4 regions of the Paenibacillus sp. 2KB_22 genome follow, and region 1 is predicted to be linked to each of the others. Evidence: riboswitches for the same ligand, from Rfam matches in the RefSeq annotation. Region 1 holds a riboswitch; each other region holds the start of a gene.
The links. A riboswitch is a leader RNA that binds a small molecule or an ion and turns the genes downstream of it on or off. The one in region 1 is predicted to bind thiamine pyrophosphate.
Positions count from the first base shown of each region.

Region 2: it holds a riboswitch for thiamine pyrophosphate, as region 1 does, so the genes downstream of both, AB4111_RS24760 (ABC transporter substrate-binding protein) here and AB4111_RS12810 (thiamine phosphate synthase) in region 1, are expected to answer to the same signal.
Region 3: it holds a riboswitch for thiamine pyrophosphate, as region 1 does, so the genes downstream of both, thiC (phosphomethylpyrimidine synthase ThiC) here and AB4111_RS12810 (thiamine phosphate synthase) in region 1, are expected to answer to the same signal.
Region 4: it holds a riboswitch for thiamine pyrophosphate, as region 1 does, so the genes downstream of both, AB4111_RS26445 (ABC transporter ATP-binding protein) here and AB4111_RS12810 (thiamine phosphate synthase) in region 1, are expected to answer to the same signal.

Region 1 covers NZ_JBFRHG010000002.1:422,904-431,195, forward strand. The annotation lists gene AB4111_RS12785 (winged helix-turn-helix domain-containing protein) at 1-301, opposite strand, end outside; gene AB4111_RS12790 (ThiF family adenylyltransferase) at 421-1,476, opposite strand; gene AB4111_RS12795 (thiazole synthase) at 1,473-2,240, opposite strand; gene thiS (sulfur carrier protein ThiS) at 2,243-2,446, opposite strand; gene thiO (glycine oxidase ThiO) at 2,443-3,678, opposite strand; gene AB4111_RS12810 (thiamine phosphate synthase) at 3,693-4,388, opposite strand; TPP riboswitch at 4,582-4,691, opposite strand; gene AB4111_RS12815 (ABC-F family ATP-binding cassette domain-containing protein) at 4,767-6,317, opposite strand; gene AB4111_RS12820 (hypothetical protein) at 6,456-7,439, opposite strand; gene AB4111_RS12825 (hypothetical protein) at 7,426-7,977, opposite strand; gene AB4111_RS12830 (hypothetical protein) at 7,974-8,292, opposite strand, start outside.
Region 2 covers NZ_JBFRHG010000005.1:171,746-180,037, reverse strand. The annotation lists gene nfsA (oxygen-insensitive NADPH nitroreductase) at 1-168, shown strand, start outside; gene AB4111_RS24780 (TatD family hydrolase) at 302-1,108, opposite strand; gene AB4111_RS24775 (ABC transporter ATP-binding protein) at 1,214-2,122, opposite strand; gene AB4111_RS24770 (ABC transporter permease) at 2,209-2,967, opposite strand; gene AB4111_RS24765 (MTH1187 family thiamine-binding protein) at 2,967-3,257, opposite strand; gene AB4111_RS24760 (ABC transporter substrate-binding protein) at 3,477-4,517, opposite strand; TPP riboswitch at 4,738-4,850, opposite strand; gene AB4111_RS24755 (phospholipase D-like domain-containing protein) at 5,138-6,538, shown strand; gene AB4111_RS24750 (hypothetical protein) at 6,667-7,086, shown strand; gene AB4111_RS24745 (MFS transporter) at 7,509-8,292, opposite strand, start outside.
Region 3 covers NZ_JBFRHG010000010.1:50,922-59,213, reverse strand. The annotation lists gene AB4111_RS29350 (helix-turn-helix transcriptional regulator) at 197-1,147, shown strand; gene AB4111_RS29345 (zinc ribbon domain-containing protein) at 1,229-2,047, shown strand; gene AB4111_RS29340 (hypothetical protein) at 2,502-2,669, shown strand; gene AB4111_RS29335 (aspartate/glutamate racemase family protein) at 2,846-3,535, shown strand; gene thiC (phosphomethylpyrimidine synthase ThiC) at 4,065-5,849, opposite strand; TPP riboswitch at 6,270-6,383, opposite strand; gene AB4111_RS29325 (IclR family transcriptional regulator) at 6,531-7,274, opposite strand; gene AB4111_RS29320 (alpha/beta hydrolase) at 7,634-8,292, shown strand, end outside.
Region 4 covers NZ_JBFRHG010000006.1:241,263-249,554, reverse strand. The annotation lists gene thiE (thiamine phosphate synthase) at 1-141, opposite strand, end outside; gene thiD (bifunctional hydroxymethylpyrimidine kinase/phosphomethylpyrimidine kinase) at 141-953, opposite strand; gene thiM (hydroxyethylthiazole kinase) at 950-1,762, opposite strand; gene AB4111_RS26455 (ABC transporter substrate-binding protein) at 2,919-3,992, opposite strand; gene AB4111_RS26450 (ABC transporter permease) at 4,147-4,959, opposite strand; gene AB4111_RS26445 (ABC transporter ATP-binding protein) at 4,946-5,713, opposite strand; TPP riboswitch at 5,891-5,993, opposite strand; gene hisC (histidinol-phosphate transaminase) at 6,101-7,222, opposite strand; gene AB4111_RS26435 (ATP-binding cassette domain-containing protein) at 7,247-8,023, opposite strand; gene AB4111_RS26430 (ABC transporter permease subunit) at 8,048-8,292, opposite strand, start outside.

The DNA of each region.
Region 1 (8,292 bases):
CGTAATCCAGCCATTCCACGATGAACTGAGGAGATGCATTTGAAGTGATAACCAGTAGAGGTATAACCTGACCTGTATCTATCCATCGTTTCAACTCTAATTTCTGATCCTGATCACGATGTGCATTCCCCTCTTCCCGGTCTACCAGGATGATCAGGCTAATATGCAGCGACGATGGCTCGACGGATTGGTTTAGTTCAGACCACTCCATTCGTTGCACCTCATACCCTTCAGCACATAAAACGTCGTGAATAAGGCTGACCTGCTCTCCTGCTCCAATCAGCAAAATGGCTGTTTTCACTGTTTCTCACCCGGCCTGTCTCTATCCCCGCTGCTCGTAGCAGTGGTTGGTACAGTTAGCATGCCGTAAAATGAAAAAGTCCATTCCCTCAAGGGAACAGACTTTGTTTCTTTCTTGCTTTAACCAAAGTAACGATGAACGAGCGTACGCGCTTCAGCTGTATCTTTTGTTCCGTGTACGAGGACACGTCCATCCTGGAATACGACCATTCTATGGGCTCCTGTTGTAAAAGAAACCAAAAACGGATTGGATTCCACTTTTCCTTCTTGAAGTCTATTCAAACGATCCGCGGTTTGTTGAAGATTCAGATTCATGCGCCGTGCAGGGCGGATCTGAACGGTATCCCTTCCACACAACACATCGGTTTTTTCCAGATTGGACGCAGAAAGATATGGATACGTTGCCGAAGGGCCGCACGAAGGACAGTCTTGCTTTTTCGCACCATCCACATTGATGGATATGTATTCGTTCCTCCACACGTCAAATGACAACAACTTGCGTCTCAATGCATTCGCATTGCCACTAAGCAGCTTCATCGCTTCTGCTGTCTGATTCGCCGTTACCATCTGTACCGCTTGTGGTATGATGCCAGACGTATCACAGGTATCTCCGCCCAGGGGGACTTCACCCAGCAAACAATTTAAACATGGCGTATCTCCAGGCATAAACGTATAGGTGATGCCGTAACTACCCACACATCCACCATAAATCCAGGGAATACGGTGCTTCTGTGCCATATCATTCATGAGTAGTCGGGTATCAAAATTATCCGTTGCATCCATGATCAAGTCTGTGTGCTGAACGAGTTCTTCTAGTTCCTCTACTCTGACATCCAATACTTTTCCTTCCACATGAACCGTGGAATTAATGGCAGATAAACGTTTTTCCGCCGCCATCGCTTTCGGCATCCGCTCTATTGCGTCCTGCTCTACATATAATTGTTGCCGCTGCAAATTACTCCACTCCACATAATCACGATCCACGATCGTTATGTGCCCGACGCCTGAACGAACTAACGTTTCGGCAATTCCTGTTCCGAGTGCACCAGCGCCTACAATTAAGACTTTGCTGTCGCTTAATCTGTCCTGGCCTTCCTTGCCAAGTGGCGCATACCTTTCCTGTCTGGAATACCGGTCGGCCTGCTCGGAGGAAATTGATTGTTGTTGATCTATCATGTATGAACCATTCCTTCCACCGGACTGCTGGCTGCTGCATAACGCTTCACAGGAATCATGCCTGCCTCATATGCCAGTCTACCTGCCTCCACACCCATTCGCATCGCTTTAGCCATATTGACCGGATTTCCTGATCCGGATACCGCTGTATTCAACAATACACCATCTGCCCCAAGTTCCATGGCATAAGCAGCATCTTTTGGAGAGCGCAACCCTGCATCCACAATCACAGGCACAACGGCCTGCTCAATGATAATCTCAAGGTTATACGGATTAATGATGCCTCTACCTGCTCCGATGGGAGAAGCGCCAGGCATTACAGCATGTACGCCAAGCAATTGCAGCCTTTTGGCCAGAATGACATCATCTGAAATATAAGGCAATACCGTGAAGCCCTTTTCAAGCAAAATTTCGCAAGCCTTGTACGTTTCAATCGGATCTGGGAGCAATGTCATTCCATCTCCGATGACTTCGACTTTTATCATATCACAAAGTCCCGAAGCCCGCGCAAGCTCGGCGATCCGCACCGCCTCTTCCGCTGTGGAAGCCCCAGCCGTATTCGGAAGAAGAGTGTATTGGTCCAGATCCAATGTATCTAGGAAATGCTTCTGGTTACGTTCCTCCAGATTCAGACGACGAACAGCAAAGGTTAAAACTTCCGTTCCAGATGCATCCACAGCCTGACTTTGCACTTCAAGATCCGAAAACTTGCCTGTTCCGAGCAACAATCTGGACTCAAACGTATATTTGCCAATGTTCAACATCATCAACCGCCTCCTACAAAATGTACAATCTCGATTCGATCGCCTTCTCTTAATGCCGTTGACTCATGATACTCACGCGTTAAGATATGCCTGTTCAGCTCAACAACTACAGTCTTGACTTGCAGGTCAAATGATTGGAGCAGTTTATCCACACGATTCAATCCGTCATCAATCTCCATCCGTTGACCATTAACAATGATATTCATTGCACTACTCCCTTTCTGTTCAATCGCTCAGGACTCAGCGCCTCAATTCCGAGTTCTTCTGAGCTTTTGCCAGCAAGCAACTCCGCGATAAGCCTGCCTGTTATCGCACTAAGCAAGATACCGTTACGGTAATGCCCAAAGGCAGCGAACAGCCCTGGTATACTCTTGCATGCACCTATATAAGGCAGTCCATCTGGCGTTGCCGGTCTTACGCCTGCCCACGCTCGTATATATTGCGCTTCTTTCAGTCCGGGTACCCAGTGGGTAGCCGCTGTTAGCAGCTTCTGAACACCCTGTACAGTAACGTTCAAATCCGTTCTGCCTGGCAGACTGGTTGCCCCGAGCCAAACTTCGCCATTGGCCTTGGGAACAATATAGATATCCTCTGCATAAACCGTTCTGTCAGGTCTGTACCCTGCATGTTCATCTGAGAACTGAACGGCAGCTATTTCTCCTTTTACCGACCACACAGGTAAGCTCAGATTCACATGTCTCATCAATTCTTCACTCTGTAATCCAGCAGCTATAATGACATGTTTGCATGTTATCTCACCGATCGATGTGCTGATCCCCTGCACACCGTGTTCGTTTGCTCGCACATGTATACCCTGTATGTCCTCCATAAACCGCGCTCCCATGGCTTGAGCAGAATCCGCATATGCCCTAGTTAGATGGACAGGAAGGATTTCACTCTCGTAAGGTCTGTAGTAGGCTCCATATGTATCTCGGTTAAGCCATGATGCCTCTTGTTGCAAAGTGGAACGATCCCACCATACCTCATCAACAGACAAACCGGAATTTCGATTGTTCTTATAGCGGCTTAATTCACTGTATGATCGAAACGGGGTTAGGAATCCATGGCGTTGCAGGCCAACCTCTATCCCACTGAGGGTTTCCATTAGCCCTTGTTGCTCAATAAGTAACTGCCTACTCTGCCTGGCAAGCTTAGCCATTAATGGATGAGCAAAATCCTCACTATCTGCCGCCAGCATTCCAGCAGCTGCGCAAGAAGTGCCTCCCGCAATCGCCGAACGTTCAAGCAACAGTACATCCTGTCCACGGGAAGCAAGCTCATATGCAATGGCACAACCAACAACGCCTCCGCCTACAATAATCGTTTCTGCATGAATCTTATCCGAATTATCAATTACACTTTTGCTTCTTGATTCCGTTTCAGATTTCAGTTGATGACTGAAATGATTCCTGTTCTGACCCGTTACGATCTCTTTCATCCTCTCATCTCCTTTCAGCGGCTCAGACTTCTTGTAGCAAGGATAGCCTGCCTTAATGATGCAGCGGCCTGATCCGGTGAATCGCTCGCCCATACATTCGAGATCACAGCGACTCCTTGTGCTCCTGCAGAGCGAATCGCGTCAATGTTTCCCGGCTCTATGCCCCCAATCGCCATGACAGGAATGGAGACACCTCTGCATACTTCATCAAGAGCATATAATCCTCTTGGTTCAAGATCTGGCTTACTGTTGGTTGAGTAGATATGCCCGAAGAAAAGGTAATCGGCTCCCTGTTCTTCAGCGATTTTTGCCTCATCGATGGAATGAACTGATACACCCAAACGAAGTCGCTGCATTTTACTTATGACAGCAGGGTTGTATTTACGTATCGCATCTTGCCCCCAATGAACACCGCCATAGAGATCATTCTGTGAAGGTAGTTCTGAACCATTGATAACGATGCGACAAGATGGAATACCAACGTTACGCAGACTTTCAGCCCAACCGATCTTGTCTTGCCATGTAAGTTGTTTCTCTCGTATGTGAATATAGTCCACCCATGGCCAAACGTCCTTGGTTGCTTTTACAAAAGATGATCGATCTCCTGCCCCCGTAGATACAACATGCAATTCAAATGATTCGTGAACATGTTCATGAAAAATTGCCGTACCCTCCCTTTCCTTCCAGGCGTGAATACTATGAAAACACAAAAAAAGCCACTCCCGTAGGGGAGTGGCTGCGTATTAATTATATATCCAGATGACTGACTGATGCATACAGTTCATTTCGTGCAATACAGCTAAAGACCTATAGCCGTAACGTTATACACGCAACTGCATGTTTCAATTCGCTAAGCAGACGGTTGAAATCTTTTTGAGTTGCCGTTTGCTCACGTCATTCACTGAAACGCGCTCGCCACTTCCCTACGCTGGTATGATCCAGATCAGGTGCAAAGGGTCCGGAATCGCATTCTTCCATCTCAGCCACATCGTGCGGCCCCCCTAGTGTTCATATGAAGTTGTAGCCTATGTTACCATAGACGGATTTTTTTGTCACCGTCATTTCTGTTAAACATTGTCTTAAATCGTCTAGTTTTTCTCAGACCATTCTTCGACATTCCATGTTTTGGTGACCCAACCCTCGTAGAAATCAGGTTCATGAGATACCAGCAACACCGTTCCCTTGAATTCTTGCAAGGCACGCTGCAACTCCGCTTTGGCTGTGACATCCAGATGGTTTGTCGGCTCATCGAATAAAATCCAGTTGCTTTCACGCATCAAGAGTTTACATAAACGAACCTTGGCTTGTTCTCCACCACTCAGCATGTTAAGCGGGCGAGTAATGTGCTCATTTTTCAACCCGCAGCGAGCGAGATGACCCCGAACCTCATTCTGAGTCAAATGTGAAAACTCATTCCAGACATCCTCGATCGGCGTGATATTTCCAGCACGAACCTCCTGCTCGAAATAGGCCGTTTCGAGATAATCTCCCAAAAAGGTTTTTCCACTCAGTGGAGATATTTTTCCCAGGATGGTTTTCAGCAATGTCGATTTACCCACACCATTACAGCCTACGATGGCAATTTTCTCACCGCGTTCAATCGTCATCGTCATTTTGGGCAGCAAAGGATACGTGTATCCAATTTCAAAATCAATGCCCTCAAAGACCGTTTTGCTGCTCGCGCGGGCATCCTTGAATTTGAACGTTGGTTTAGCCGCTTCATCTGGACGATCAATACGTTCAATCTTGTCCAGCTGTTTCTCCCGGCTCTTCGCACGACCTGAAGTTGAAGCCCGCGCCTTGTTACGCTGAATGAAATCTTCCTGCTTCTTGATGTACTCTTGCTGTTTCTCATATGCATCAATATGCTGGGCTTTATTCATATCAGCCATCTCCAGGAACTTGTTATAGTTCGCTGCATATCTCGTTAATTTGGCAAATTCCAAATGATAAATGACATTTACGACTTCATTCATGAATTCCGTGTCATGGGAGATTAAGAGGAACGCGTGCGGGTAGTCCTTCAGGTAACGTGACAACCATTCAATGTGTTCTACATCCAAATAGTTGGTCGGCTCATCCAGCAAAAGAGCTGTAGGTTTCTCGAGCAAAAGCTTGGCTAGAAGCACCTTGGTACGTTGTCCACCACTTAGAGCTGCGACATCTCGATCAAGACCAATTGCGGACAAACCAAGACCATTGGCCATTTCTTCCACTTTTACGTCAATCAGATAAAAGTCGCCCTGTTCCAGTTGTTCCTGAATATCGCCCATCTCTTCCAGCAACTGCTCCAGCTTATCTGGATCTGCATCTGCCATCTGGTCCGTAATATTCATCATTTCTTTTTCCAATTCAAGCAACGGAAGGAATGCATCCTTAAGGACATCACGAATGGTTTTGCCTGGCGTAAGCTTCGTGTGCTGATCCAGATATCCATAACGGACCTTAGGTGTCCATTCCACTTTTCCACTATCTTTAAGCAATTTACCGGTAAGGATGTTCATTAATGTGGATTTACCCACACCATTGGCACCAACAAGTCCTACTCGCTCTCCGGCAAGTAACCGAAACGATACATTTTTAAATAACGTGCGATCTCCAAAATTGTGACTTACGTTCTCTACTGACAATAAACTCATAAGATGAGGTTGCTCCTATCTATTAGACATTACTTTTGTTATTGTTCCGAAACCCTATTCTAGCACAGGTCCCGTCTTTTCTGAAAGTAATGTAAACAGTTCAGGAACCTCTTACATGATTTTTTCATACAGGCTACCCTAACGATTAGAGCATTTATATTCGAAATAGCCTTGTGCAGCTGCTTGTCTTGCGTCTGTAAACACCTCTTCAGCACGGTAACCATTACCACATGTGGAGGGATAGTAGTACTTGATACCCGTTAAAGGATCTACCCCACCTACGATGGCCGTTTTCTTCACAAGTCTGCCTCCACCGATCGCATAATTGTTGATCTTTTGGTCACCCACACCTATACCTTGGATAAAGGCCATAATCCCTGTATCGTTAATGGAGTTGTACCAATCTTCCTGCGCAATCAGGGGCATCGTAAACGTATAGGAAATACCGTTCTTTCTGGCAAACTCATTATGGCGGTTAATCACATTAGCCAGATCATCCTGTACAGTATTCACAATCCGGCTTCGTCGAACTTGTTCAAATACGCTGGTATTCTGAAGTAAAGGAATCTGTGTGGTTGAAGCCAGTTCTTTTTGAAATCCCTCAATCCATCTCCCTGCGCTTGCGTCGTAGGCATAGACGTAATCGTCCAGTGTAAAGTTAATACTGTTACCGTAAGAATCTGAATATGTATAAGGTTTCTTAGGGCTCCATACTTGTCTGAAAGAATCTTCACGAATACCTGTCAACTCTGTTTCTGTGGACAACATATAATAGCCATCGTAATCCAGAATAACCACAGCAGGAATGTAATTAAACATGTTTCGAATAGCTGCAGGATCATCTTGAATTCCCATATTCAAAGCCATCGTCTGAGTAAACGTCAACAAGGCAAGCTCCTTATCCGCTTTAACAAACTTGGTTGAATCATAACCTGCTTCATCATTTTGTTTCTCATTTTGATCCATGACTGCACCTGCATCCATGACCGCGGTTTGAAGTGCGGATCTGTATCGATGTCCAAGATAGATAGCCTCTTCGGCATCTTGGGTATGGAGTGAGATGATCCAGAAGAGCGGGAAGAAGATCAGCACAAATACTATGGATAGCTCAGTAATCTTCATTGAGGACCATACCTCCGTAGGTTACAAATACCGCTGAAGCCTGAGCCGTACCACTCAACCATTCACGAATGAGCATGGAAGGTGTACGATTTGTATTTTGGAGCGTCACGGTGAAAAAATCCCCTGTCGTCAACGTATATCTTCGGCCAGGATCATCAGCAGGCAGCACTCCTTCGGACGGAAATAATCTTTCTCGAATCTGAGCTGAGTAATATCCATCCTGTACTACCTCGTAGGTCCCGGTAAAACTTTGATTGTTCATCGGGTCTGTATAGTGAGGTACATATTTCTTATGTAAATGGTCCATAGACACCTCATACACATTGCCCGTCTGGGCCAGTTGCTCCTCAAACTCAGCCAACATACGAGGGGAAATATAACCTTTCGTGCGAACAGCATCGACAAAACGTGTTACAGTCTGAACAGCCGTCATACGTGCTATATCATCCTGCCGATTGGCTGTTTCAGCAGCTGGGTATACATAGAGCAGAAGAACTGCGAGCAATACGGCAAGCAGCTTGGATGCGGCATTTATCAATTCACACTGGCCTCCTTCCAAAAAACAATCTTGAGCAGTTCTCCAGTTTCATTTCGTATAAACTCTGGTATGTAGGTAGCATCGAGCTGGACTGGAATAGTTGCTGTTTTGCTGACAAGTGGATCGATTACATACGAAGTCCCATCTACCTCCACAGGAATGCCTGTGCCTGTCATCTGTCTCACGGTATGTAACACTTCCGCACCCTTATACTGAGATGGTTTGGTGGTATGCAATGTTATTGTCAATCGCCCCTCCATACCTGGTGTTGTCCGTACTCTGTCATTCAATGAAGCTGATAAAATCTTAACATTC
Region 2 (8,292 bases), on a different contig from region 1:
CTCCAAGGTGTTGAGCAGTATGATGAGACTACAACCGCGTACATGAAAGAACGGACCAATGGAGAACGAACGACCCCATGGTCCGAACTGATGGCGAAGCGTCTGACTGAGCCGACACGTTTGCAGGTGAGACCGTTCCTGGAAGGCAAGGGATTTTTGAAGCGTTAAGTTGAACGGAAGGTAAAAATTTTGTTCCACTTATATATATGTAGATTAGAAGCCAGTCGGGGTGAAAACGACTGGCTTTTTTGTGTTGTGTGGGCACGGGCAAGTGAGAGTGCTTGCAATTACGTGACTGTAATCAAGTTAAGCCGTAGAAACGCTTTGTATTCTGATAAAAGAGACGGGCGGCCCGTTCGGTTCCCATGCCGGTGATCTCACTCCATGCCTGAATGACTTGTCTGGTCATGGCAGGGTGTGTCATTCGTCCTTGGAACGGCCCTTCGAAGGGCCAAGGTCCGTCGGTCTCGGCCATGACTTGTTCTACTGGATACTGCCGGGCGAGTTCCCGAATCTCTTCTTCATAACGAATATCCGGCGTGAAAGAGATGAAATAACCGTTGTCTGCCATGCGTCTTACCGTTTCGCAGGACCCTTTGAACCAGTGGAAGTGCGCGCGTCGGAAATGATTTTGCTCCAGCAGATCACAGACGATATCCGCATCTTCGTATACGGCATGAAGGACAAGCGGTTTGTTATGCTTTTTCGCGAGTTGGATGAACCGTTCAAGCAGCTCGATATACCCGCTCTGATCGAAGCGCTGTCCTGCCTGCTCAGCCTCCAGACGATTGTAATAGGGAAGGCCGACTTCTCCGATGGCTGTGGCTTGTCCCATATGCTTCTCGATCCATTGGAAGAACAGGTCCATCTCTGCAGCGGATGGCAGTTCCTGTTCCGGATGAAAACCGAAGGCCGGATATATGGTGCGTGGATGTTGATTTGCAAGCTCCAGATTGACCTGGGCAGAGGCCAGATTCATGGATACCGCAATGACCGCTTCAACCTGCTGGGACGGAAATGATAGCAGCATCTCGCGTAGTTCGTCAGGGGTATACTGATCCAAGTGAATATGAGCATCAATTAATGGAGCGAAAGCTTGAGAAAGCATGAGGGAAATCCTCCTTGTGTTCATATATAGTTTAATTATGGTACGTCAGATTTCATATAATGGATCACCCATTAAAGGAAAATAATAACTTAAAAACCCGCGCTATTAGGATAGGCGGGCTTTCTGCTGTTCTTCTCTCATCCACTGTGCAATCTGCCGTTTCCGTTCAAGGAATGCCGATTCCTCCGTAATTTCTTCCCGTCTGGGGCGATCAAAAGGAACATGTACCTCATGCAACACCGTTGCAGGACGGTTGGATAGTACATAGACCCGATCCGCAAGCAGCATTGCTTCTTCGATATTATGGGTGATGAACAGCACCGAGCGGCGGTTCTGTTCCCAGATATCGAGCAGCCAGCGCTGCATGTCACTACGTGTCAGTGCATCCAGCGCGCTGAAGGGTTCGTCCAGCAGCATCAGCTCCTGCGGACTGAGCAGGGCGCGCAGGAATGCAGCACGCTGCTGCATTCCGCCCGACAACATATGCGGATATGCCTGTTCGAATCCGGCAAGACCCACGCTGCTTAACCACTTTCGAGCCTCCGCAAGAGCTTCGGCCCGGGGAGGAGCATCTATAGCTACTTCACCAGCAAGCAGTACATTGTCTTCAATAGTGCGCCAAGGGAAAAGGGCAGGCTGTTGTGGCATATAACTGATCTTGCCGCGTTGGCCTGTAACATCGTGACCGTTCATGAGCACTTGCCCTTCCTGTGGCTTCAGCAAACCACCGATGATATGGAACAGGGTGCTTTTGCCACAGCCGGATGGACCAACGATAGCGACAAACTCACCTTGTTTCACAGTCAGGGACAGGCCGTTTAGAACCGGTAGCCTGCTCCGTCGTTCCCGGAATGATGCATGAACATCCACGACATCCAGTGCAGGTGGAACCGTAGCAGCAGTCGTATTTGTCGGTAGATCAGGATTAGCCGAGTGAAGTTTTTCACCGTGCTTTGGTTCCAATGCGCGTGCTCCCCGTTCAGGCTGGACGTGTTCGTCCTGTTGCTGATTCATATGCTCATCACTTCCTAATATACAGATTACATCATATATTTCTTATCTTCCCATCGTCTCTTGATATGAACAGTTCGACCTTGTCGCTACCGCTTCTGTGGCCGCCAGCGCACGAGAAGCTTCTCCAGTAGGGCAATGAGCAGGAAGAGCAGTAAGCTGAGCGCGACAATAATCATGATCGCCACGAATAAGCGATCTGTTCGATAAGCTGACTTTTGCAGCATCATATAATAACCAATACCCTTGTCTGCACCAATCCATTCGGCGATGATGGCACCCATCACGCTATAGGTAGCGGCGATTTTGATACCAGAGAACACGGATGGCAGGGCATGGGGTAATTCCAGCTTCCAGAAGATATGGTGACGTTTCGCACCAGCCATGCGCATATAGTTCATCATCGCTGCATCTGTACGGGTCAAACCGTCCATAGCCGCCACCGCCACGGGGAAAAAGCAGACTAGTATGATGGTAATCAGCTTGGGCAACAAGCCGAACCCGAACCAGATTAACAGGAGCGGCGCGAGCGCGATGGTCGGGATATTTTGACTAAGAATAAGTAAAGGATACAGGGCTGACTTGAGAAAAGGAACTAAATGCAGCACCATTGCAATCAGTAATCCAACCGCTGTGCCGGCCGCGAATCCGATCAGGGTTAACTGAATGGTTGCGGAGGCATGCATGCCAAGCCGATCAGCCTGGGATGCCGCTTCGCGGGCGATATCGGACGGTGCTGGCAGCATCCATTTCTCGATATGGAACAGGGAGACGGCTCCCTGCCATATCGCTATAAAGAGAATAACCGCCACGAAGGGCGGCCATACACTTTTGAAATAGGCATTCATTAGCGGTACTTCTCCGTCAGGGTATCCATGCTGAAGCCAGTAGGGCTATGGGCAATTTTGATCTGAGAGATGATGCTTGGGCTGCCAGCCTCGACGAGTACTTCGTGCATTTTGCGGACAACCTCCAGCAGTTCCTCCAGTTCCCCCTCCATCGTGGTGTCGAGCGGGTTCACCTGATATTTCAGGCCAGATTGCTGAATAACTTCAATGGCGCGATCTACATAAGGATAAGAGTTCTCGCCATTTGGCGTTTTCGGAATAACCTGAATGCTAAGTAGTGTACTTGCCATGAGAGATCACGGCTCCTTTCGTGATAAATTGCATGAATTGAACCAGGTTTACACTTATCACTCCGATTGCAGCACCCTCTTCCGATCACTGTTATCCCCGGATTTCTTTAATGAAACTTAAAATGGAGGAAATCCGGGGATAAAGGTGAGCGCTTCGCTTCTTCAGATGGGTTCTGCACTCTTCGTTCTTGTGTAAAAAAGTTAAACTTAAGCAATTTTTTATTGGGGTAAAAACGCGTTCGTATATGCTTTGCTCACGTCGACCTGTTCATCCAGCAGCTTTTTGCTAAACATCCAGTCAGTGTAGTTCTGCCATACTTCCTGTTTCTGTTCTCCCCAGCGCGGGGCGTCATCCGTGTACTTCGGACTCAGCCATTTCTGGCTTGCCAGTACCAATTCCTTGTCCAGATCCGGTACGGCCTTGATCAGGATATTCGCTGCTTCTTCGGGATGATCAATTGCGTATTGATATCCTTCCGAAGTAGCCTTCAGGAATGCTTTCACCAGCTCAGGATCGTTCTGAATCGTCTGCTCGTTCGTTACGAGAACAGGCGTGTAGTAATCCAGTGCATCTGAATAATCCTTCACATATAACATGTCGATCGGTTCTCCGCGCAGTTCAGCTTCAATCCCCGTCCAGGCGTAGAAAATCCACGCGAAATCAATATCCCGTTTCACAGCGGTGAAAAAGTCGGCATCACCCATGTTAATGTTTTTCACTTTGGATACGTCGGCGCCTTCGCCTTCCATAATGGATTGCATCACGGCTTCTTCCACTGGGGAACCCCAGCCGCCATAAGTTTTGCCTTCAAAATCTTTCGGTGATTTAATATTCCGATCCGCCGGAGCAGCAAACCCGGATGTATTATGCTGAATAACCGCTGCGATGGAGACGAGTGGAACCCCTTGTGTACGGGCTTGAGTTACACTTTCCTGATAACTTACGCCAAATGGCACTTCATTGGAAGCAACCATCGTATCGGCACCGCCGGCACCTGGTTGAACAATCTCCACGTTCAAGCCTTCGGCCTTATAAAAACCTTGATCTACGGCCGCATACAAGCCGGTATGATTCGTGTTTGGTGTCCAGTCGAGCACCACTTTAACATCCTTGAGGGCTGCGTTGTCACCTTCATTGCTGTTTTCGGTGTTACTGCTGCCGTTTTCTCCTGAAGGTGCAGCTTCTTTGCCACCACATGCAGCCACAGCCACTAGAAGTACGCACAAGAGCAGCAGGCCCATCATTTTACGCCATCTCATCTTCATTTCTCTCCTTCGGTATGTCCGGCCAGTGGCACGGGTACTCCTTGGCTTCATATCCAAGCTTCTTGCATAAATCGACAGATTTATACCAGCTATGATCCGGATAACGTCACTTTTTTTTAGCTCTCTGGCTATATAAAAGAACATTAAAAAAGCGCCCCGTAATCCGGGACGCGTGCAGGCGTTAGAGAGGTGGCGTTCAGCCATAGGGCTGTTCCATTTCGATATACTCCGATTCCTACGCTGGCATGATCCAGATCAGGTCTAAGGGTTAGTATCTTGGTGGGATACACTCTCAGCCGGCCAATTCCGACTCCCCTGGGAAACTATGAAGTTACGGGCATTACTAGGTGTAATTATAGGCCAGCGGGTCGAACGTGTCCAGTCAGGAACTGGATGGGAACGTGGCGAATCATATAAGTAGAGCTGACTGTATGCATAAGCATCGGATTTCGGGTCATAGCCTACTTGCTTCTAAGCCACTTCGGTGATTAGTTTTTGAGCGTTTGGCCTTGAGCGGAGCAGCTTGATTCATTTAAACAACATAATTTAGAGATAAAAGGAGATAGTACTGCTATACAAATAATTACTTTTACATAAAAATGGGGGAGTACCGAATGATCCTAAAAACCATAATCGCAATGATTCTGTGTTATAGTGCCTACGTTTTTTTCACAGCTTACCTTTTATTTTTGGTTCCGTCTCCATCTGCTATTGAAAATACGGATATGCAAAAATCGTTAACAGAAGGAAGTACAACAGATCGCGTAATGCTCCTGGAGGACGGCTTTCAATCGGGTCAGGTGAGAATCCAGACCATTCGAGAGGCGAAAACAAGCATCGACCTGGCCTATTACTCCATTCAAAAAGGAAAAACATCTCAACTCTTTTTTGCTGCGTTATTCGATGCAGCTGATCGGGGTGTTCATGTTCGAATCATTTTAGACGGGATTTTTCACAGCATGCGCGGAGAATTGCGTGATATTCCAGATGCCATTGCAGCTCACCCCAATGTGGAATTAAGATATTATGAACCACTCCACCTATTTATGCCATGGACATGGCATAACCGTCTGCATGACAAGATCCTTCTTGTTGACAACACATATGGCATCATTGGCGGCCAAAATATTGGTGATAAATACATGGCGTTGCAACCCCCAAAAGACTATGTTTTTGATCGGGATGTCCTTGTTTACAATCCAAACGATAATACGAACAGCACGGTTGTTGAAATGAAACAATATATAGATCGGTTATGGAACCATCCATTCACCAAACCAGAAAAACATGCAAAACGTCAGCATCATGCAAAAGGGTTAAAAGAGCTGGCTGAGCTGGCTGAGTTATATAAAACAGCCCAGGCTCAGAGCGATCCTTTTGTTAAAGAGTTGCCAAAGGAATGGGCCCGAGGAGCGCTTCATTCTGACCACGTTGCTTTCATTCATAATCCAATTAAAAGGCTGTATAAAGACCCCATCATGTGGAGAACATTTGTTCATTTCGCCAATCAAGCAAAGTCGAAAGTGTACCTTCAGACGCCATATGCCATTCCTACCAAGAAAATGGAGAAAGCAGTACATCTGTCGATGAATCCAAAAGCAGAATGGGTCATGCTGACGAATTCAATCCAACAGACCCCTAACCCTTTGGCTTTCGCGGGATACTTAAGCTCTAAGGAATGGTTGCTTGATACCAGTCTGGCCATTTATGAATACGAAGGCCCTTATTCCATACACGGCAAATCATTTGTCATGGATGATTACCTCAGCATGGTTGGTTCGTATAATCTTGATCCCAGATCTGCCTTTCTAAATACGGAATCCGCTGTGGTCATTTCCGGTTCTGCATTCGCCAACCAATTAACAGAGGCTATGGATATCAAACGAGCACATAGTACACTTGCGGTTAAAGGTGAGCATCCAGCAGAATCTACGAATCAGAAAAGCTCTGTTTTCAAACGAATAGCAATCACAGCGTTATCCAAACTGTCTTTTCTGTGGAAATTTATGTTGTAGAAAAAACCGCATTCTCTTGAGATTGAATTTTTCTTCGGTTTATCATCTCTATATTTACGAAGGATATTTACGAAGGTAAACAGAGAGGATGAGAGAATTGCCAATAAGCAAGAAGGAAAGATTGTTTTTTGATTAATGATGTGTACAGGAATCGTCATCAAGATGACTTTCAATTTATGGCACAGTGGGTTACTTGGCACCTGGTAGAGTCCTTTATTGTTGGGCCTTTAGCAAAAAAAATTACATTTTCCTTACCTTTTGACAAGTCCAACAAAATCTTGGGCGTGCTCGCTATGTCATTTTTCATGGTGATTGTCATGGTTCTGATCATCTCTTTGTACGGAATGATTTCAGCGTATCTTGCGGACCCATTAAATGGGGTATCCTTACTATTCTTACTTCATACGTATCTTCATACAGTCACTCGTAACTTCAGTCTGGCACTTCCATATCAGTTGATCATTCTGGGACCACTCGTCCGATATATATTCGGTAAATTCATCAAGAGCAACGGGCCTGTAATGCCTACTGTTAACAAAAGTGTGTAATTCTAATGGGCCTAAAGTATTTCCTGGGCAATCTTGTGCAAATGAATAGACCGTATTCTGATCTTTAATTAAAGGGTGATCTGAGGTAAAGATAGGATATTGGCCACCATGGTTACAGGCTAACGAATCGAGAACATCTTATTCGGCCAGTTTTTAGGGAATGAAAAATGTAACGAATCTCAGCGGCGTTATGATGCTAAGAAACTGAAACGAGAACTTCATTTGAAGCTGATTATTTAGAATAAGATCTCTAGGATTCGTTAGATTTCAAATGTGCGGAAATGGAGATGGGTAGCGTGTACTAGGTTCGTTAGAACAGAGTAACGCCACAAAAAAATGTCCACCGTCAGGTCATGACAGTAGACATTTCAATCTCAATAATAGATATTTCTAATCATCAGGACTGGATCGACACCGAACTGTTAAGTCGCTGTATCGACCACATGTTTGTTCTGCCACTGATACGTGATCACACTAATGACAAGCAGGCCAACTGCAAAGATGGCAAGCATCCATGCAGACTGATTAACCGCCAGATGATCCAGACTCCATCCCGTAGTCAAAGGAAGAATGGCACCGCCAACCCCACCTGAGGCAATCAAAATGCTGGGTGTGGATTCTTCGGTTCCAGGCAGCAGTTTACTGGCGAATACTAGGGCAATGGAGAAGATGCCTGACATCGCAAGTCCGAGCAGCAAGATGATGAGAAACGCAGACCAGATTTGGTTTGTAAATGGAAACACCATTAACAAAAGAACAGATGCGAGACAACTGTACAGCACATAGACGCGGTATTGGAATTTCTCTGCGATATATCCCGCGAAGAGACGTCCTACAGACATGGCAATCCAGAAACAGGTGACACTAAGCGCTGCTCCGGCTTCCTTCATGTTCATTTTCTCAATCAGGATTGCTGGCATGAAATTCGCGAGGCTCATCTCGGTGCCAACATAAAGGAAGAAGAACAAGACAAATAGAACCAGAAGAGTCAGGTTGCGTCCGCGATAGGCTGAACCGGGTATACTTGCAGATGCGGGGTGTATCTCACCTGATGTTCCGGCAGTGTTCGTATGTACCGAAGCAGGATTTGACCCCCGTTGATCCAGAACCTTGTCCAGCTCTCCAAATGATCCTTTCGCCCAGAAAACAAAGGTCAGCGCTGCGCAGATTGCAACAACGAGGAAGGACAGACGCCAGTATCCGGCA
Region 3 (8,292 bases), on a different contig from region 1:
ACACAGTTCACTCCGATGACAGAATAACCTTCCAATCGCTGTTATCCCCAGATTTTTTGATTCCCTCTTTCAAAGGGGAAAATCCGGTGATAAAGGCGAACGCTTCGCTTTTTCAGGTTTTTTCTGCCCTCTCCGTTAAAGTGTAAAAGAAATAGCCCATTTATATAAACACAAATAAAAAAAGGAAGAGGTAGCTATGAAACTGGAGCGTTTGTTAGCCATCGTTGTACTGCTTATCAACCGGGGGCGATTACAGGCAAAAGACCTGGCCGATATGTTTGAAGTTTCCATCCGGACGATCTATCGGGATATCGACACATTGGGACAAGCCGGGATTCCCGTCGTGACCTATCAGGGAGCAAGCGGAGGCATCGGTCTGGCGGAAGGGTATCGTCTGGATCGCAATCTGTTAACCGACAAGGATCTTGTTTCCATCGTCACCGCCCTGCGCAGTATATCCACCTCACATACAAATGCTGCACGTGAACTGCTGGTGGAGAAGCTAAGTAGTATCGTTCCGGAAGCCAAAAATGAAGATTTTCAAGCCAGCACGCACCGATTCATCGTGGATCATTCAACGTGGACGCACCCTGAAGCGCTGCAACAGAAATTAAAAGTTATTGATCAGGGAATCGATCAGCTTCAATGCATTTATTTCGCCTATTGCAGCGCCGAAGGCGCACAGACCTATCGTACGGTTGAACCCCACACGCTTGTACTGAAGAGGCACGCGTGGTATCTGTATGCTTTTTGCCATGAACGAAATGAATTCCGCATGTTCAAGCTGGTTCGTATGAAAGACGTCTCTCTTGCTACAGAGCACTTTGAACGAAAATCCATCAACCTTCAAGACCGGCCGTGGCAGCAGGAATGGAGCCGGCCAGACAACCAGATTGGGATTACCCTGAGATTCCATGCCCGTATCCATCATCTTGCGGAGGAATGGTTCGGTATTGAAAATGTATTGCCTGACGGGAACGGCTATTATATCAGCCAGGTCGCTTTTCCAGAAGATAACTGGCTGTACGGCTTCATCTTGGGCTTTGGGGCGGATGTTGAGGTGTTGGAACCCTTGCATATTCGGGATAATGTGTGCCGTATAGCCGAACAAATTGTTCAAAATTATAAAACCTCCGCTCAAACCTGACAGACAGCTGTCCAGTTCCTCCCCGTATACTTCAAATATGTTCAGGTTGAAGTTGCATATATACCCAAGGAGGAATAAAAGATGAACGTTACTGTATGTCAAAGCTGCGGCATGCCACTCACCACCCCTGCCCAATTCGGAACGGAGGCAGATGGAGGCACAACCCGTGAGTACTGTATCTATTGTTACAAGGATGGGAAGTTCGCGCAGCCCGGTATTTCAATCGAAGGCATGACGGAGATGTGCACCGCCATTCTGAAGGACGAGGGCATGGATGAGGAATCCGCTCGTTCGATGCTGCGTAATCAGCTTCCTTTTTTGAAACGTTGGCGCACGAATACAACGGATCAACACGAAGTATCTCCAGCTGAAAACTCTGCCACTTCTGCTATACCGGGTCAGGTTACAACAACTCAATCGTTATCTGCCCAGCCCGTTCGTTATGTCACACTCCCAGGCAAACGTCTGGCCGGCATATCCGCCCGCACAACCAATGCCATTGAGATTAGTGGCAAAGGCTGTATTCAGGGACTCTGGAACAATTATTTTGCCTCAGAGCACCTCCCTGCACCCGAAGCTGCCCGCTATGGCTGTTACACAGATTACACCGATGGCATAACCGGAGAGTACACCATACTGGTAGGGCATGAGGTCAGTTCAGAGGAATCATTACCTGAAGGATTGGACGACACTCTGCTCCCGCCTGCAACTTACGCCGTATTCACTTCCAGAAAAGGGCCAATGGCAGAGGTAGTTGGCGAAGCATGGGGAGCCGTGTGGGCATGGGACAAACAAAGTGATCGTACGTTCACCGGGGATTTTGAATTGTATGATGAACGCAGCCTGAATCCCGAAAGTGTACAAGTGGACATATACATCGCTGTTCGTCAAAGTAGATAAAGCCAAGACTATACCACCTCAGACAGGATTAAAGTTTCATCGCATCCTTCTGTATATCATGCAAGCTGCCGAGTTCGATCGGCAGTTTTTTTGATGTTCATCCCATGATACAACCGTCTATAGTACCAAGTTAGTTAGCATGTAACCTACCTATTCAACCAGACAATATGCCTCATAAGCGGGTACCATTGACTTCCTTAAAATTGGGACTATTCACATAACAACCATTGCTATCCTCCCACACAAAACCTTTCAAATCAGGTCCTTTACTCCTGAATTTCCCTAAAACCGTTTACATCTCCCGAATACGGGGTAAAATCACTACAATCCAATTGGAATTACGCCTTAAACTCTTCTATTTCGTCTAACAAGTCACATGTACCTATATGCGCACCTGGCATGGTAACCAGTCGAAATACATAATTCAAAAAAATGTTTCAAAGGAGGAACCAAGATGATCCAAATGCCTATTCAGCAAATGATCCCGTACCATCACCAATATCCGCGCAACACGGCGACCACTGCTCCTAAAAAGGAGAATGAGAACACTCAAGGTCTATCCTTTCATGAAATTTTACAGCAAAAAATGGCGAAGAAAAATGCTTCTCCTTCCCTTAGATAAAATGAAAGCCGGACGATTGCCAGTCCGGTTATGAACCGTCTTTCCGCAGCTTGGCGGGAGGGCGGTTATTGGCGTTGAGCAGCGAACAACTGTACAGTTCTCAGACATGTTTCTATAATGGTTTAAATATCTATGAGATCCATGACACATACGAACTGGAAAAGGGGATTTAGCACATGATCACCATCGGTTGTTTTCACGCTCATTATTCCAACATCGCTTTAATTGAAGAGACGCTTGCTGCTTATGAAGTTGAATTGGTCCATTACGTCGATCCAGGTCTGGATCGTCTTAAACATGACGCTGACTTTTCCGATGTCTTCATCCACGAGAAAGTAGCCCAGACGCTCCGATGGATCGCCGAGTGTCATGCCGATGCCATTCTGGTCACGTGTACCCTGTTTGCGACAGTACTGGAGCAGGAATCCACACAGGTTCCTGTGCCTGTGATCGGCATAGATGATCCGCTATTGCAGGAGATGCGGCGAGTACCGGGAGATTACATCATCGTGTTCACCAACCCGGCAACCATTGAAGGAACGATGGCACGGGTGAATCAGGCGTTACAGCAAGCGGATGAGAATGGGCAGCCACACGTTGCCAAGGCATCTCAGACGGAAGCTGTGTGTATCCCTGGGACGTTTGAGTTGATTATGCGTGGAGATCAGCAAGGGTATCTCGAAGCGGTACGTGAGGGATTACAGCAGATTGCTGAGCAGTATCCGGGTAAAGCGGTAGTGGCAGCCCAACTGTCTATGGCTCCCGCAGCTGCTCAGGTTACAGCAGACACGGGCATTGCGATCCATAGTCCGCTGGCATTGCTTGCGGCGTATTTGGAGAGGAATTTGGGCGTGGCTCGACAGTAGTAGCTGATTTGGAGTGACATATTACAATCACTAAAAACATGTGAAAACCAGTATGTAGGCTCCTTTGCAAAATAAAAATGCTCTCGAACAAGAGCATTTCAAATGGTATAATCACTTTGTACAGCCAATTTGTGGTGGGAAATAGGCTTGCCTCCAGTGGGAGGTGATCCTATGAACTTCTCTTTTAACGACGTAATCGTGTTCGCGATGTTAATTATTGCGCTCCTGACATACATCGATCGTAAAAAGAAGTGACCCGCCACAGGTTGACGGCCTGACGGGTCACTTCATCTGAACTTGCTGCACTCGGAGGAATACCCACCGCAAATGCTGTGCAGGAGTAGCCATTGGCCTGGCTACTCTTATTGGTGTTTACTTACATTCATTTTATTAAACATCTGCTAGACAATCAACCATAATACTGATAAAAAGTATTATGAAGCTGATCAATAAGAGAAAAATACGACATGATAGCAGTATTCTCCCCTTCAAACGATGTCAGACTGCCAAGGTTAAGCTGAACCAGCGCCTAGGACCGTGTCCGATATTCCTCAGCCTTTTCCTGCATGCCCGCTGCTACAGCCTCATTCTCGGACAATCCTTTATCTGCCGCAAAGGCACGAATGTCCTGCGTAATGCGCATGCTGCAGAACTTTGGTCCGCACATCGAGCAGAAATGAGCTTCTTTGGCTCCTTCTGCCGGCAGCGTCTCATCATGGTAGGATAAAGCCCGTTCCGGGTCCAGTGACAGGTTGAACTGGTCTCTCCAGCGGAACTCGAAGCGCGCCTTGGACAATGCATCATCCCGGCGCTGAGCACGCGGATGACCTTTCGCCAGATCGGCAGCATGAGCTGCAATCTTGTAGGCAATAACCCCTTCCCGTACATCATCCTTGTTGGGCAGGCCCAGATGTTCTTTTGGCGTGACGTAACAGAGCATGGACGTGCCAAACCAGCCAATCATAGCCGCACCAATGGCGGACGTAATATGATCGTATCCCGGGGCAATATCGGTCGTTAGCGGCCCAAGTGTGTAGAACGGTGCCTCTTGGCATATCTCCATCTGTAGGTCCACATTCTCTTTGATCTTGTGCATCGGTACATGACCCGGGCCTTCGATCATTACCTGCACATCATGCTTCCACGCGATCTGCGTCAGTTCCCCGAGCGTAGCCAGTTCCGCCATCTGTGCTTCGTCATTGGCATCGTAGATACTGCCTGGACGTAGTCCATCTCCCAGCGAGAACGCCACATCATACCTTTTCATAATCTCGCAGATTTCTTCAAAATGAGTGTACAAAAAATTCTCCTGATGATGTGCCAGGCACCATGCTGCCATAATGGAACCGCCCCGGGACACAATGCCTGTCATGCGCTTGGCGGTCATTGGGATATAACGCAGCAGCACGCCTGCATGAATCGTAAAGTAGTCCACGCCCTGCTCTGCCTGCTCAATGAGCGTGTCACGGTATAATTCCCAGGTCAGCGCTTCAGCCTCGCCATTCACCTTCTCCAGCGCCTGATACAGCGGCACCGTGCCAATCGGCACAGGTGAATTGCGGATGATCCATTCCCGGGTAGTATGAATGTTTTTACCTGTGGACAGATCCATCACGGTATCCGATCCCCAGCGTACCGCCCAAGTCATCTTCTCGACCTCTTCCTCGATGGAAGAGGATACGGCAGAATTACCAATGTTGGCATTGATCTTCACGTGAAAATGACGACCGATCAACATTGGCTCACTCTCTGGATGATTGATGTTGGATGGCAGAATCGCCCGTCCACTCGCCAGCTCCTGCCGTACAAATTCCGGTTCCACGCCCTCACGAATGGCGGCGAACTCCATCTCTGATGTAATGACTCCCTGCCTCGCGTAATGCATCTGGGTCACACAGCGTCCTGGCTGTGCCCGCAGTGGTTTGCCACGTAATCCAGGGTACTCTTCGGTGCTGGCTCTCTTTCCGTCGGGTTTTAGTCCGTTATCCTCCGGTTTAACCGTACGGCCCTGATAAGCTTCAACATCGCCGCGCTCTGTGATCCAACGGGTGCGCAGGGCTGGCAGACCTGCACGGATATCCGCATGAAATGCGGGATCGGTCATGGGGCCGCTCGTATCGTAGACACGCAGCGGTTCGTTATGCTCCACCCCTTGGGGAGTATTCGTGTCATGAAGGGCTATCTCACGTTCCGGTACAGCAATGTCCGACCGTGAGCCCTGAATGTAGACTTTGCGGCTGCCCGGAAAGGGCTGAACCCGTCCGGCCGCTCCTGTTTCTTTTTCCACCTGCTGACCGTTATGTTCCTGTTCCATCGCTTGTTGTCCCGTTTGATTTCCAATACTCATGTTTACTCGTCTCCTCCTCCGTGTTCGTTCGCTTGGTTTGGTTGGTAGCATCATTGCTCGCTTACACACCTATCCCAAATCATGCAGAGCGCAGAGAAGAAAGAGCGATCCTTTACCAGACCAGCGGAGACATTATTCATGTACAGTTAACGACAGAACGGAGGGTACCACAGATCATGAACCTGTGATAGCATCTCTCTTCATCCAAGCCCACTTTCGCAGGTTATTGAAAAAGCAGTCCATGGAATGTGTATTATCTCGCCCGTTCACTGTATATAAAAAAAGCCAGTCCCCTAAGGAACCGACTTTAATGTCCATCACCAATAATGCTCCTGGTTGCAGCTCCATAACGGAGTTCTGCAAGAGTCACACATGTGGTGGTTGTGGTCATATCGCCGATTACTTCCCTACGCTGGTATGATCCAGATCAGGTGCTAAGGGTCCGGAATCTCATGCGATTCCGTCTCAGTCCGGACAATTCGGACTCCCCCAGTAACGTTAAAAGTTGCGGCATACATAAGCCGCCGTTCATATTCAATAAAGCTGGCCCCGCTGGGCCGTCCATTACAGAGTAGCGCAACCGGAACATAAAAACAACCTTTATATTCCAGAACACCAACTCAATTGGAGAAAAACCTTACATCAACATCAGGATAGCATGAGCCCCATCTGCGTAGCAGCTTCCTTTAGCACCGGTGCGTATTCATGCAATGTCTCCTGCGAGAGTCGACTAACAGGCCCTGAGACCGAGAGGGCAGCCGCAATATTGCCTCTACGATCCATAATAGGTACAGATACCGCGGCAGCTCCCGGCTCACGCTCCTCATAACTCGTCGCATATCCGTTATCCCGGATATCTCCCATTTGCGCCAAATACACCGCCGGATCAATAAACACCGGCCATTCCGGCCCGTTCATCAGTTCCTCACGATCCTCATCCGTGGCAAACGCCATCAAGACTTTGCTGGAAGCGCCCACAGACAGCGGAAGTCTAACACCAACGGGAGCGACTCGGCGAATCGCCTGATCACTTTGCACAGCTTGAATCCGTATCCTTTCACTCCCATCACGCAAGTACAGACTTACCGTCTCCCCCAATCGATCTCTCAGTCGCTCCATCGCAGGCAGCAGCAGAATAGCGGGATCATCACTGCGAGACATATGAGCCGACAGCTCCCAGATTCGGATGCCAAGTCGATACTTCTCTGTTGCTGCATCGCGGATTACGAACCCTCGATCCTCCAGTGTAGCCATCAAACGGTGCACTGTACTTTTGTGCAGGCCGATCTGGCTGGCAATCTCGGTGAGCCCCAGATCACTGCGTGTGGTAAAACATAATAATATATCCAGCGCCCGTTCCACAGCCCGGACGGTTAACTTACGATCTTCCATGGCATAATGCCCTCCTCATGTTTCATCACATGAAACTTGGTTACATAAATTATATGAGAAACGGTCTCATCTGTAAACCAAAAAGAGCCAAAATTGAAATAGGCCAACGTGTAAATTTTTCCTTTTTATAAGACTTAATCCCCTGTAATTTACACACTAAGGTAATGTTACCCATATATCTTAAGAACTATATAACAATTGCGTAACAAATGCCCTCAATCAATTGACTTTGACTATATTGGAACATACGATAAAGATATATTACATTAAGATATCGCTCTGAAGCAGGCTCTGAAATAGACGCAATTCTCTTTTCATGTCGTTGTTATCTTCAACCGAACTTCAAAGGAGGGGCATTCATGTATCCAACATCCCAGAGCGAAGCCCCGCTGCAAACAAAAGTGTCCGATATGCCCTCTTCCCTATCACCGAGGCTGATTCGGTTCAAACATATTATCGTAGCGTTGCTGCTCTCCGTTGTATTTTTTCTACTGTTTTGTTTTATTGCACTGCACGGTTACATCGCATGGGTATTATCCAACCCGACTGTAGCGCCTGTCTTCTCCAATCCGATGCAGGCCAAGAACATGAAGTACGAAGACATCACGTTCCCGGCAGCAGACGGTAGCCGGACGATGCAAGGATGGTATATACCTGCTGACAATGCCGCAAGCAAAACGATTATTTTCAGTCACGGCTATGGTGCCAATCGTGAAGAAACATGGGTACCCATGTATGACCTGGCACACTATGCCCATCAACTTGGGTTCAACGTCGTCATGTTCGATTATGGCTTCGCCTCCCAGGTGAACAAAGCTGTAGCCACAGGTGGCAAGGCTGAGTCACAGCAATTGCTGGGTGCCATCCAGTTCGCCAAGCAGCGCGGTGCGCAGGAACTGGTAGTCTGGGGTTTCTCCATGGGTGCCGGTACGGCGCTTCAAACCGGACTGATTACACAAGAAGTGGATGCGATGATTCTGGACAGTACGTTCCTGCTTGAGCCGGATACGCTGTACCA
Region 4 (8,292 bases), on a different contig from region 1:
TTCGCGGAACTGGAACAGCGTAATGCCGCCAGCAATGGCTTGGCGCAGCACCTCGACAGGGTCTTGCGTCGTATTAACGCTGCCCATGACCAAATACACCTGCATCGCGCGTCGTACCGCCTCTGCATCCCAAGGGCGCATCACTGTTCACCCCGCTGTCTGCGCTGATACGCAAAATGATTCGTTGGCCCATGTCCGGCCCCAATCCCCAGCTCGTCTTCAATGGCTGCCTGAATGAATGCTCGCGCGGTCGTAACGGCAGCCAGAACGGGTGAACCCTTGGCTAACTCTGCGGTGATCGCAGCAGAGTATGTGCATCCTGTTCCGTGTGTATGACGTGTTACCACACGAACATTCTCCAGATAATGAAAAGACTGCCCATCGTAGAGCACATCCACGATCATGCCACTTCCTTCATCATGACCACCTTTGACCAAAGCATACGTTGAGCCCATCTGTACAATCCGTCTCGCAGCCTCTTCCCGCTGACTGAGATTCGTGATGGACATTCCGGTAAGTAGTTCCGCTTCCGGAATATTAGGCGTTGTGATTAGGGCATGGGGCAGCAGCTCTGTAACCAGCGCCTGTACAGCTTCCTGCTGGAGCAGGGGGGCGCCGCCTTTGGCGACCATCACGGGATCGATGACCAGATTAGACCAACGGTATTGCTGCCACTTCTCAGCGACTAGTCGAATAATCTCGGCACTATAGAGCATACCGGTCTTCGCCGCGATTGGCTGAAAGTCTTCTCCGGTTGAGTCCAATTGCTGGGCAATGCCATCGTAAGGGATGGGAAAGACACCCTGTACACCTGTTGTATTTTGGGCAGCTATAGCCGTGATAACCGTCATGCCGTATACCCCAAGCTCCTGGAACGTTTTCAGATCGGCCTGAATTCCTGCACCGCCCCCGTTATCAGAACCTGCAATGGTTAGCGCTTGAGCAATGCTCATATTGCACCTCCACGGATCTGAAGGACTTGTGCGCGTTCTGCCAAGAGGTCTGGTGTTACTTGTGCCAGTTGATTCAACAATTCAATCTGGAAGCTGCCCGGCCCCTGATGAGCTGTGTGCTCTGCCGCGAGTTCAGCTGCTACGCCATAAAAAGTGAGTGCTTCAACAACACTGTCCAGAAGATCGGCTTCCGATACCGCGATGGCAGTAAAAGCACCAATCACCGAACTGAGCAGACAGCCAGCACCCGTGACCTGAGTGAGCAAGGCATGACCATTACTTGTGAGGAATGTGGATTGTCCATCGGTAATGATATCTTCTTTTCCCGTGATGACCACGACACAGCCAAGATGTTGTGCTGCCCGCTCCGCAATTCCAATCCGGTCACCTTCACCTGATCCTGCATCGACACCTTTGATACTCCAGCTTTCACCAATGACATTGGCGACTTCCGCTACATTGCCTCGCAGTACCGTGAGACGAAGCTCACGAACGAGCATCTGAACGGTTTCTGTACGATAGGCAGTTGCGCCTGCACCGACGGGATCAAGCACCACAGGCACATGATGCGCATTAGCAGATTGGCCTGCAAGTCGTATCGCCTGAACAACTTTGTCATCCAGTGTCCCAATGTTGAGTACCACGGCGCCTGACATTTTGGCGACATCAGCGACCTCTTCATGAGCATAGGCCATAAAAGGGGACGCACCAAGTGCAAGCAAACCATTGGCTGTGAAGGGAGCAACGACAAGGTTGGTAATATTGTGTACCAGCGGATTTTGCGCACGAACACGTTCCAGATAAGACATATAATTTCCTCCTTGTTTTGAGTAACCCCACCGACAGAATTCCGATATGTTGGGTCACTCAGCAGAATAATAGGATATGAGTCTCCTTGCCTGAGTATGGCGCAGAGTGTAATGACAACAAGAGGTATGAAAGCAGCGGTAAAATAGAAACGTAAAAATAAATCAATTTCATAAACTCACTAAAATGAATTTTTGTAACTGAATATAGATAAACTGAATCTTCTTGCACTATGTCTGTCCTTGATTGAAACAGCTAAAGGTTGCATGCATAGATAGAAACGCTGATGTACAAAAAAGCAACAATATTAAAACGAAACAGTACAAAATACATAATAAAGAAAGTGGAGCCAGGGCCTGTTTCCAAACTCAGGCAAGCGATACGGTGATGGACGTAAGCGTCCAAATAGAGTCATAAAGACCAACACCAACATCACACCAAGACCAAGCTGGCAGCTCTTTTGGCGAATTCCTTGCGCATGGTCAGACGGTGTTTCTAAAGAACCCAGGACATCTTATTTGGCGGTCAAATCCTACTTTTGAAATGTAAGGAACGTCAGACACGTTATTTCCCAGAATTCCTTGATTAAAACGCTGCAAACGGCTGTTTATTCTGATATAGCGTGTCTCAGATTCCTTAGATTTCTGAGACTGCTTTAAATCCTTGAATAAGACGTCTCAGATTCGTTAGCGCTCGCCGCATGCTCTACTCTGAACACATTAAGGTGTTCAGCTCACGGTAGAATTGAAGATGTGCGCTAATGTACATGACCAAATGCATAGCACCAAGCCGCCCAAACGTATACAAGGTACTCGATCGCATACCATGTCAACCAAACGCATACAAGGTACTCGATCGCATACCATGCCATCCAAACGCATACAAGGTACCTGATTGCATATCATGTCATCCAAACACATATCATGCCACCCAAATGCATACCAACAAGCTCCCTAATTCACATCAAGCCACTTAGGATTGCTAAAAATTCTGATGCTCCAAAGCTTGCTCCAGCTAATTCCCTTTCGGAAACCTTTTACATCTCGCAAACCTTGATGCCCCTAACGCAACGGTCTTGCTAACTTTTCTTTCATTCCTCTTAGTTTCCGATCCCTTTCTTTTAGTCACTTTCGCTTCATTCACGTTGCTCTACTTTACTTACTCTCCTTGCAGATTAATAAACGCATCCTCGGCTTTCACCGAATCCGGAATCAATTCAGTTGTAACGAGCCATGCACGTACATTCTCCCACGACTCCATTTCCTGCCGACCAAACTTCTGACCGTCTTCATTCATAAGTGGCAGTAGAATAGCCAGGCTTTTGGTTTCGATCTCCGGGTCAAGCGGAGACGTTTCATTCTCATGAGCCAGCAGAATATTCAAGGCTTCCTGTGGATGCTCAGTCACATATTTTTGTCCTTCCTGAATCGCTTTGACGAACCGGGTAAGCTGTTGTTTTTTTGCTTGAATGCCAGCTTCACTTGCGGTCAGGACCAATTCATAATAATCAGGTACGCCATAGTCGACAGGGTTAATGGATTTCATGGCATGGCCTTCTTTCTCCAAAATCAATTGTTCATGGTTAATAAAACCACCCATAATCGCATCCGCCTGTCCGGAAGCCAGGGAAGGAATCAGATCGAATCCAACATCGACCAGATTCATGTTATCCGGGTTGCCACCATCGTGGCTAATCATCGTACGTACCATCGCTTCATACAGCGGAATCGAAGAATAACCGACAGTTTTTCCGTCAAGATCTTTGGGTGAACTCACGTTGCCATTGGCTTCGGTCAACAGATGAACAAGCGGGTGCCGAACAACAGCAGCAATCGAACGTACAGGAATGTTCTCGCCACGCGCGAGCAAAATTTGGGGCTGGTAGCTTAGGGCCAGATCAATTTTACCGGCAGCAACAAGTTTGAGTGAATCATTAGTATCCGCTGGCATCTGAATTTCGACATCCAGACCTTGGTCTGCAAAGTACCCTTTTTCCTGAGCAACGTAGATGAAGGAATGTACTGCATTCGGGTACCAGTCGAGCATGATGGACAGTTTATCTTTGGTGTCTGATGCTGGTTCTGTTGTAGACGGATCTGTTTGCTGTGCGTTGGTTGCGGAATCTGTTGTTGGCGTATTTTGGCTGGTGCCCGCGGGGCTGCATCCGCTAACAATCAGCAACAGGATTATGAGCATCATAGGGAGCAGGGAGTATATGCGTTTGTTATTCATAATGGAAGTTCCTCATTTCATTGGTTAAGGTTTGTAGGAAATGAACAGCAGGATGTTAACGGACAACGTGATGACTGAAACATAACTGCTGATATGTGAAAAAAGTGTTTGGAAATCATACTTCCTATCATTAAATCGGGTTCACTCTCGAAGATTATCCGGTCTTTCTTTTGCCTCCATGACGGCGTGTGCCAAACCGTTTCTCCAGCCAGGCAATTAATACAAACAAAACGATCCCGAGCAGGGATAACAGCACAATAGCGGCGAACATCGCGTCCGTGTTCATGTTGCTGGACATGCGGCGGCTGAAGTATCCGAGACCTTTGCTGCCACCGAGCCATTCGCCAATCGTTGCACCAACCACGCAGTACACCACAGACAACTTTAGCCCCGAGAAAAAAGAGGGAAGTGCAAGTGGAACCTGGAGTTTGCAAAAAATATCCCACTTGCTGGCACCCATGGTGAGCAGCAGTTCACGCTGCTCTGGATCGCCTTGGCGAAGGCCATCGTAGGTACTCACCACAATGGGGAAGAATGCGATTAGGAATACCACCGCGACTTTGCTCCACAGCGTGTAGCCAAACCATAGGATGAAGACGGGGGACAGGGCAATCAGCGGGATCGTCTGACTGATTACGATGAAGGGATATAACGCTTTTTCAGTCGACCGATTCATATGCATACCAGTTGCAAGTGCAATTCCGGCACCAATGGACAAGCCAAAACCAACGACAACCTCCATCAAGGTAGCAGGCAGATGTGTAGCCAGCAGGAGGTAGCGATGCTCATACAGGGAGCTGGCAATCGCCGTTGGGGCTGGAATGATGAAGGAGGGCACCCATCCCATACGCACAATCCACTCCCAGAAGACAAGCAGCAAGAGCATGAGCCAAAGAAACAGACCATAACGGGCAAGCCAACGCCTTACGTTATCCTTCATGCAGTCTCCCAAGTTACCTTCTCGCATGCAATTGTTCCTCCAGTCGTCGTCTCATCTGAACGAGCGCCGGTTCGTAGATCATGTCCGAATGTCTTGGACGTGGCAAAGGTACCATCAAATCCTGTAGCTGTTGGCCTTGGCGCCCCGGAGTTAACAGGATAATCCGATCACTGAGCAGCAGGGCCTCTTCAATGTCATGCGTAATAAACAACACGGTTTTGCCCAGGCCTTCCCAGAGCTCCAGCAGCCAGCGATGCATCTCCCGCTTGGTTAAGGCATCGAGTGCGCCGAATGGTTCATCCAGCAGCATGAGTTGGCCACCTGTCAGCAAAGTACGAAGCAGCGCGACACGCTGGCGCATGCCACCCGACAGCTCGTCCGGGTAAGCATGCGCGTAGCCGGATAAGCCAAATCTGTCGAGCCCTGCCAGAATATCCGCTCGAATTCTTCCCTTATCCTGCCGCTCTGGAGCAAGTTCAGCAGGGAGCATGCAATTCTCCATGACGGTTCGCCAGGATAACAGGAGGTCCTTTTGTGGCATGTAGGCCACCTGCCCCAGTCGCTTTCCTTCAGAGACCCAAGGAATTTCTATGGTTCCATGGGTTGGCTCAAGCAGGCCTGCCAGCAGCTTGAAAAGGGTGCTTTTACCGGAGCCGCTAGAGCCGATGAGCGAGACGAATTCGCCGTTGGCTACACGCATCGACACATTGGAGAGCACGGGGGAATCCCTTTTTCCCGGGAAAGCGTAGCTCATGTTGTGAATGGTTATGTTATTATCCATCTCGTTCTGTTCCCCCTTGTTATTCCAAATTCAACTTCAAACTGCGGGATCTTTAATTACACTCTTCTGATCTGCCCGCAGAACGCGAAAAAGACCCACCCATTTCCGGAGAAATGAGTGGGTCTGTAAGTTCAATTCACATTAAATTTCATCATCAACATGAAAAAATCCGCTTACTGAAAGGCCGCTCCACTTCCCTCCGCTGGTATGATCCAGATCAGGTTCAAAGGGTCCGAATCATTCGATTCGTCTCAGCCGTAAGGCTCCCCTAGTGCAATGTTCAAGATATGCAGTTGTGTGTTCAGCATATATCACATGCAAGTGGAATGTAAAGGGGGCGCTCGGAAAGAATGTGAGTACTGTAAGTTAGAAAAGTAACCCAGGATTCTAACCGCTTGAATGTAACAGCGAATCAAGCTGACCGATCAGACGGACAATCTGCTCAGGCGTGCCAATCGTAATCCGAAGCCAGGTAGGCATACCGAATTCGGTACCGCCGCGGACAGAGATGCCTCTGTTCAACAATTCTTGGGTAATCGGGCCACTATCCTGCAACAGATCAACCATGATGAAATTCGTTTCGGAAGGGATATAGGGTAATTTCCACTGATCAAAGGTTTGCATTAACGTTTCCCGTCCCTGACGATTGTAATCCAGGCAATGAGAGACAAATTCATGATCGTCCAGACTGGCCGAAGCAGCGGCTTGGGATGTGGCTGTCAGACTTATGGGCAGCTTGACCCGGTTAATGCCTTCAATGATGCTTTCATTCCCGATGCCATATCCGATTCGTAGGCCGGCAAGTCCATATATTTTGGAGAAGGTCCGTAAAATAATCAGATTATTGTACTGCTCCAGCAGCTTAACCGTATCCGGATAATCTTCACTTTCCGCGAATTCATAATACGCTTCGTCCAGGACAACCACGACATGGGAAGGAACGTGTTCGAGTAAACCCAGCAGGGCATCTGCCGTGAAAATGGTTCCGGTCGGATTATTCGGATTGCACAGCCAAATAATTCGGGTAGAAGCATTAATCCGTTGCCGGAATTCCTCCAGGTCCAGCGAATGGTTGACCAAAGGTACTTCATGTATGACCCCGCCTGCCAGTAGCGTAGCACCCTTATACCAATTAAAGGAGGGGACCGGAATGAGTGATTCCTCGCCGGGATTAAGATATGCTTGGGCGGTCAGGGTCAGGAGCTCGAATGATCCACTGCCAAATACCAGTTGGGAGGTACGCACACCCAGCCGCTCCGCAAGCTTATCACGCAGCAGTTGGCTGGAACCGTCGGGGTATTGTGCCAAAAGATCGGAGCCGAGCGATCTGACCGCTTCCGCTGCCAGGGGAGAAGATCCAAACGGATTCTCGTTCGCTGCGAGTCGATCTACACTTTCCAGTCCCAGCTCCCGCCGAATCTGTTCCATGGATTTGGCAGGTGTATAGGCTGGAATTTGATTTAACAGGTCTTTGACAGGAGGAGAGGGAACAGGTGAAAGGGATTGCATGATCATACCTTCTTTCCAATAGAATTAGATCGAGAATGATATCTGTTTCTGGGCAATCTGCTGTGCTGTTTCTTGTGGAGGAGTCAACAACCGATTCAGAATCAGATTTTCAAAATGAGCAAACCCGCTGTCCCGAACGCGTGGCCGCTCCAGCGTAATTCGGGTATCCATCGTTATATGACCGTCCTCAATTAACAGCACCCTGTCAGCCAGCGCCACCGCCTCACTGACATCATGCGTGACCAGAATGACAGTCAGACCTTCTTCTACCCACAAGCGTTCGATTAAACGCTGCATCTCAATACGGGTCAATGCATCCAATGCACCGAGCGGTTCATCCAGCAGCAATAATCGCGGATGACTCGCGAGTGCCCGTGCCAAGGCGACACGTTGTTTTTGCCCGCCTGATAATACTCCTGGCCAGTCACCTTCACGCTCTTCAAGTCCTACATTGCGAAGCGACTGGCGTGCATCCTCCTTGTTCTTGTCGGGGATGCCCAGCCGTACATTGTCGAGCACGGATTTCCAAGGCAGCAGCCGGGCTTCCTGAAACAGAAATCGTGTCTCAGGTGCTGTAGTGCCAAGCTTTCTGTTACCCAGCATAATGCTTCCGGAAGAGGGGGGTTCCAGCCCGGCGATCAGACGTAACAGCGTACTTTTGCCACAGCCGCTTCGTCCAACGATAGCTACAAACTCCCCTTTTCTTACACTGACGTTGATGTCGGATAGAATCGTGCGCTGATCATATGATTTCTGTACCCCATCCACTTGAAGAAAGGGGCTGATCTGACTTGTGCTCATGGATTCATTCACGCTCCTTTGGCTTTACTTGCGGGATATAGCTGGGTTCCAGCGCAGCCAGCGCCGTTCCAGCCATTTGGCGATGGTATCGGACAGCTTGCCCAGCAGGGCATATAGCAGAATGCTTAAGACAATTACGTCCATTTGCATGAATTCCCGCGCGTTCATCGCCATGTATCCAATCCCGGCATCCGCCGCAACCGTCTCGGCTACGATGAGTGTCAGCCACATGATGCCAAGTGCATAGCGAATGCCCACCAGAATGGAAG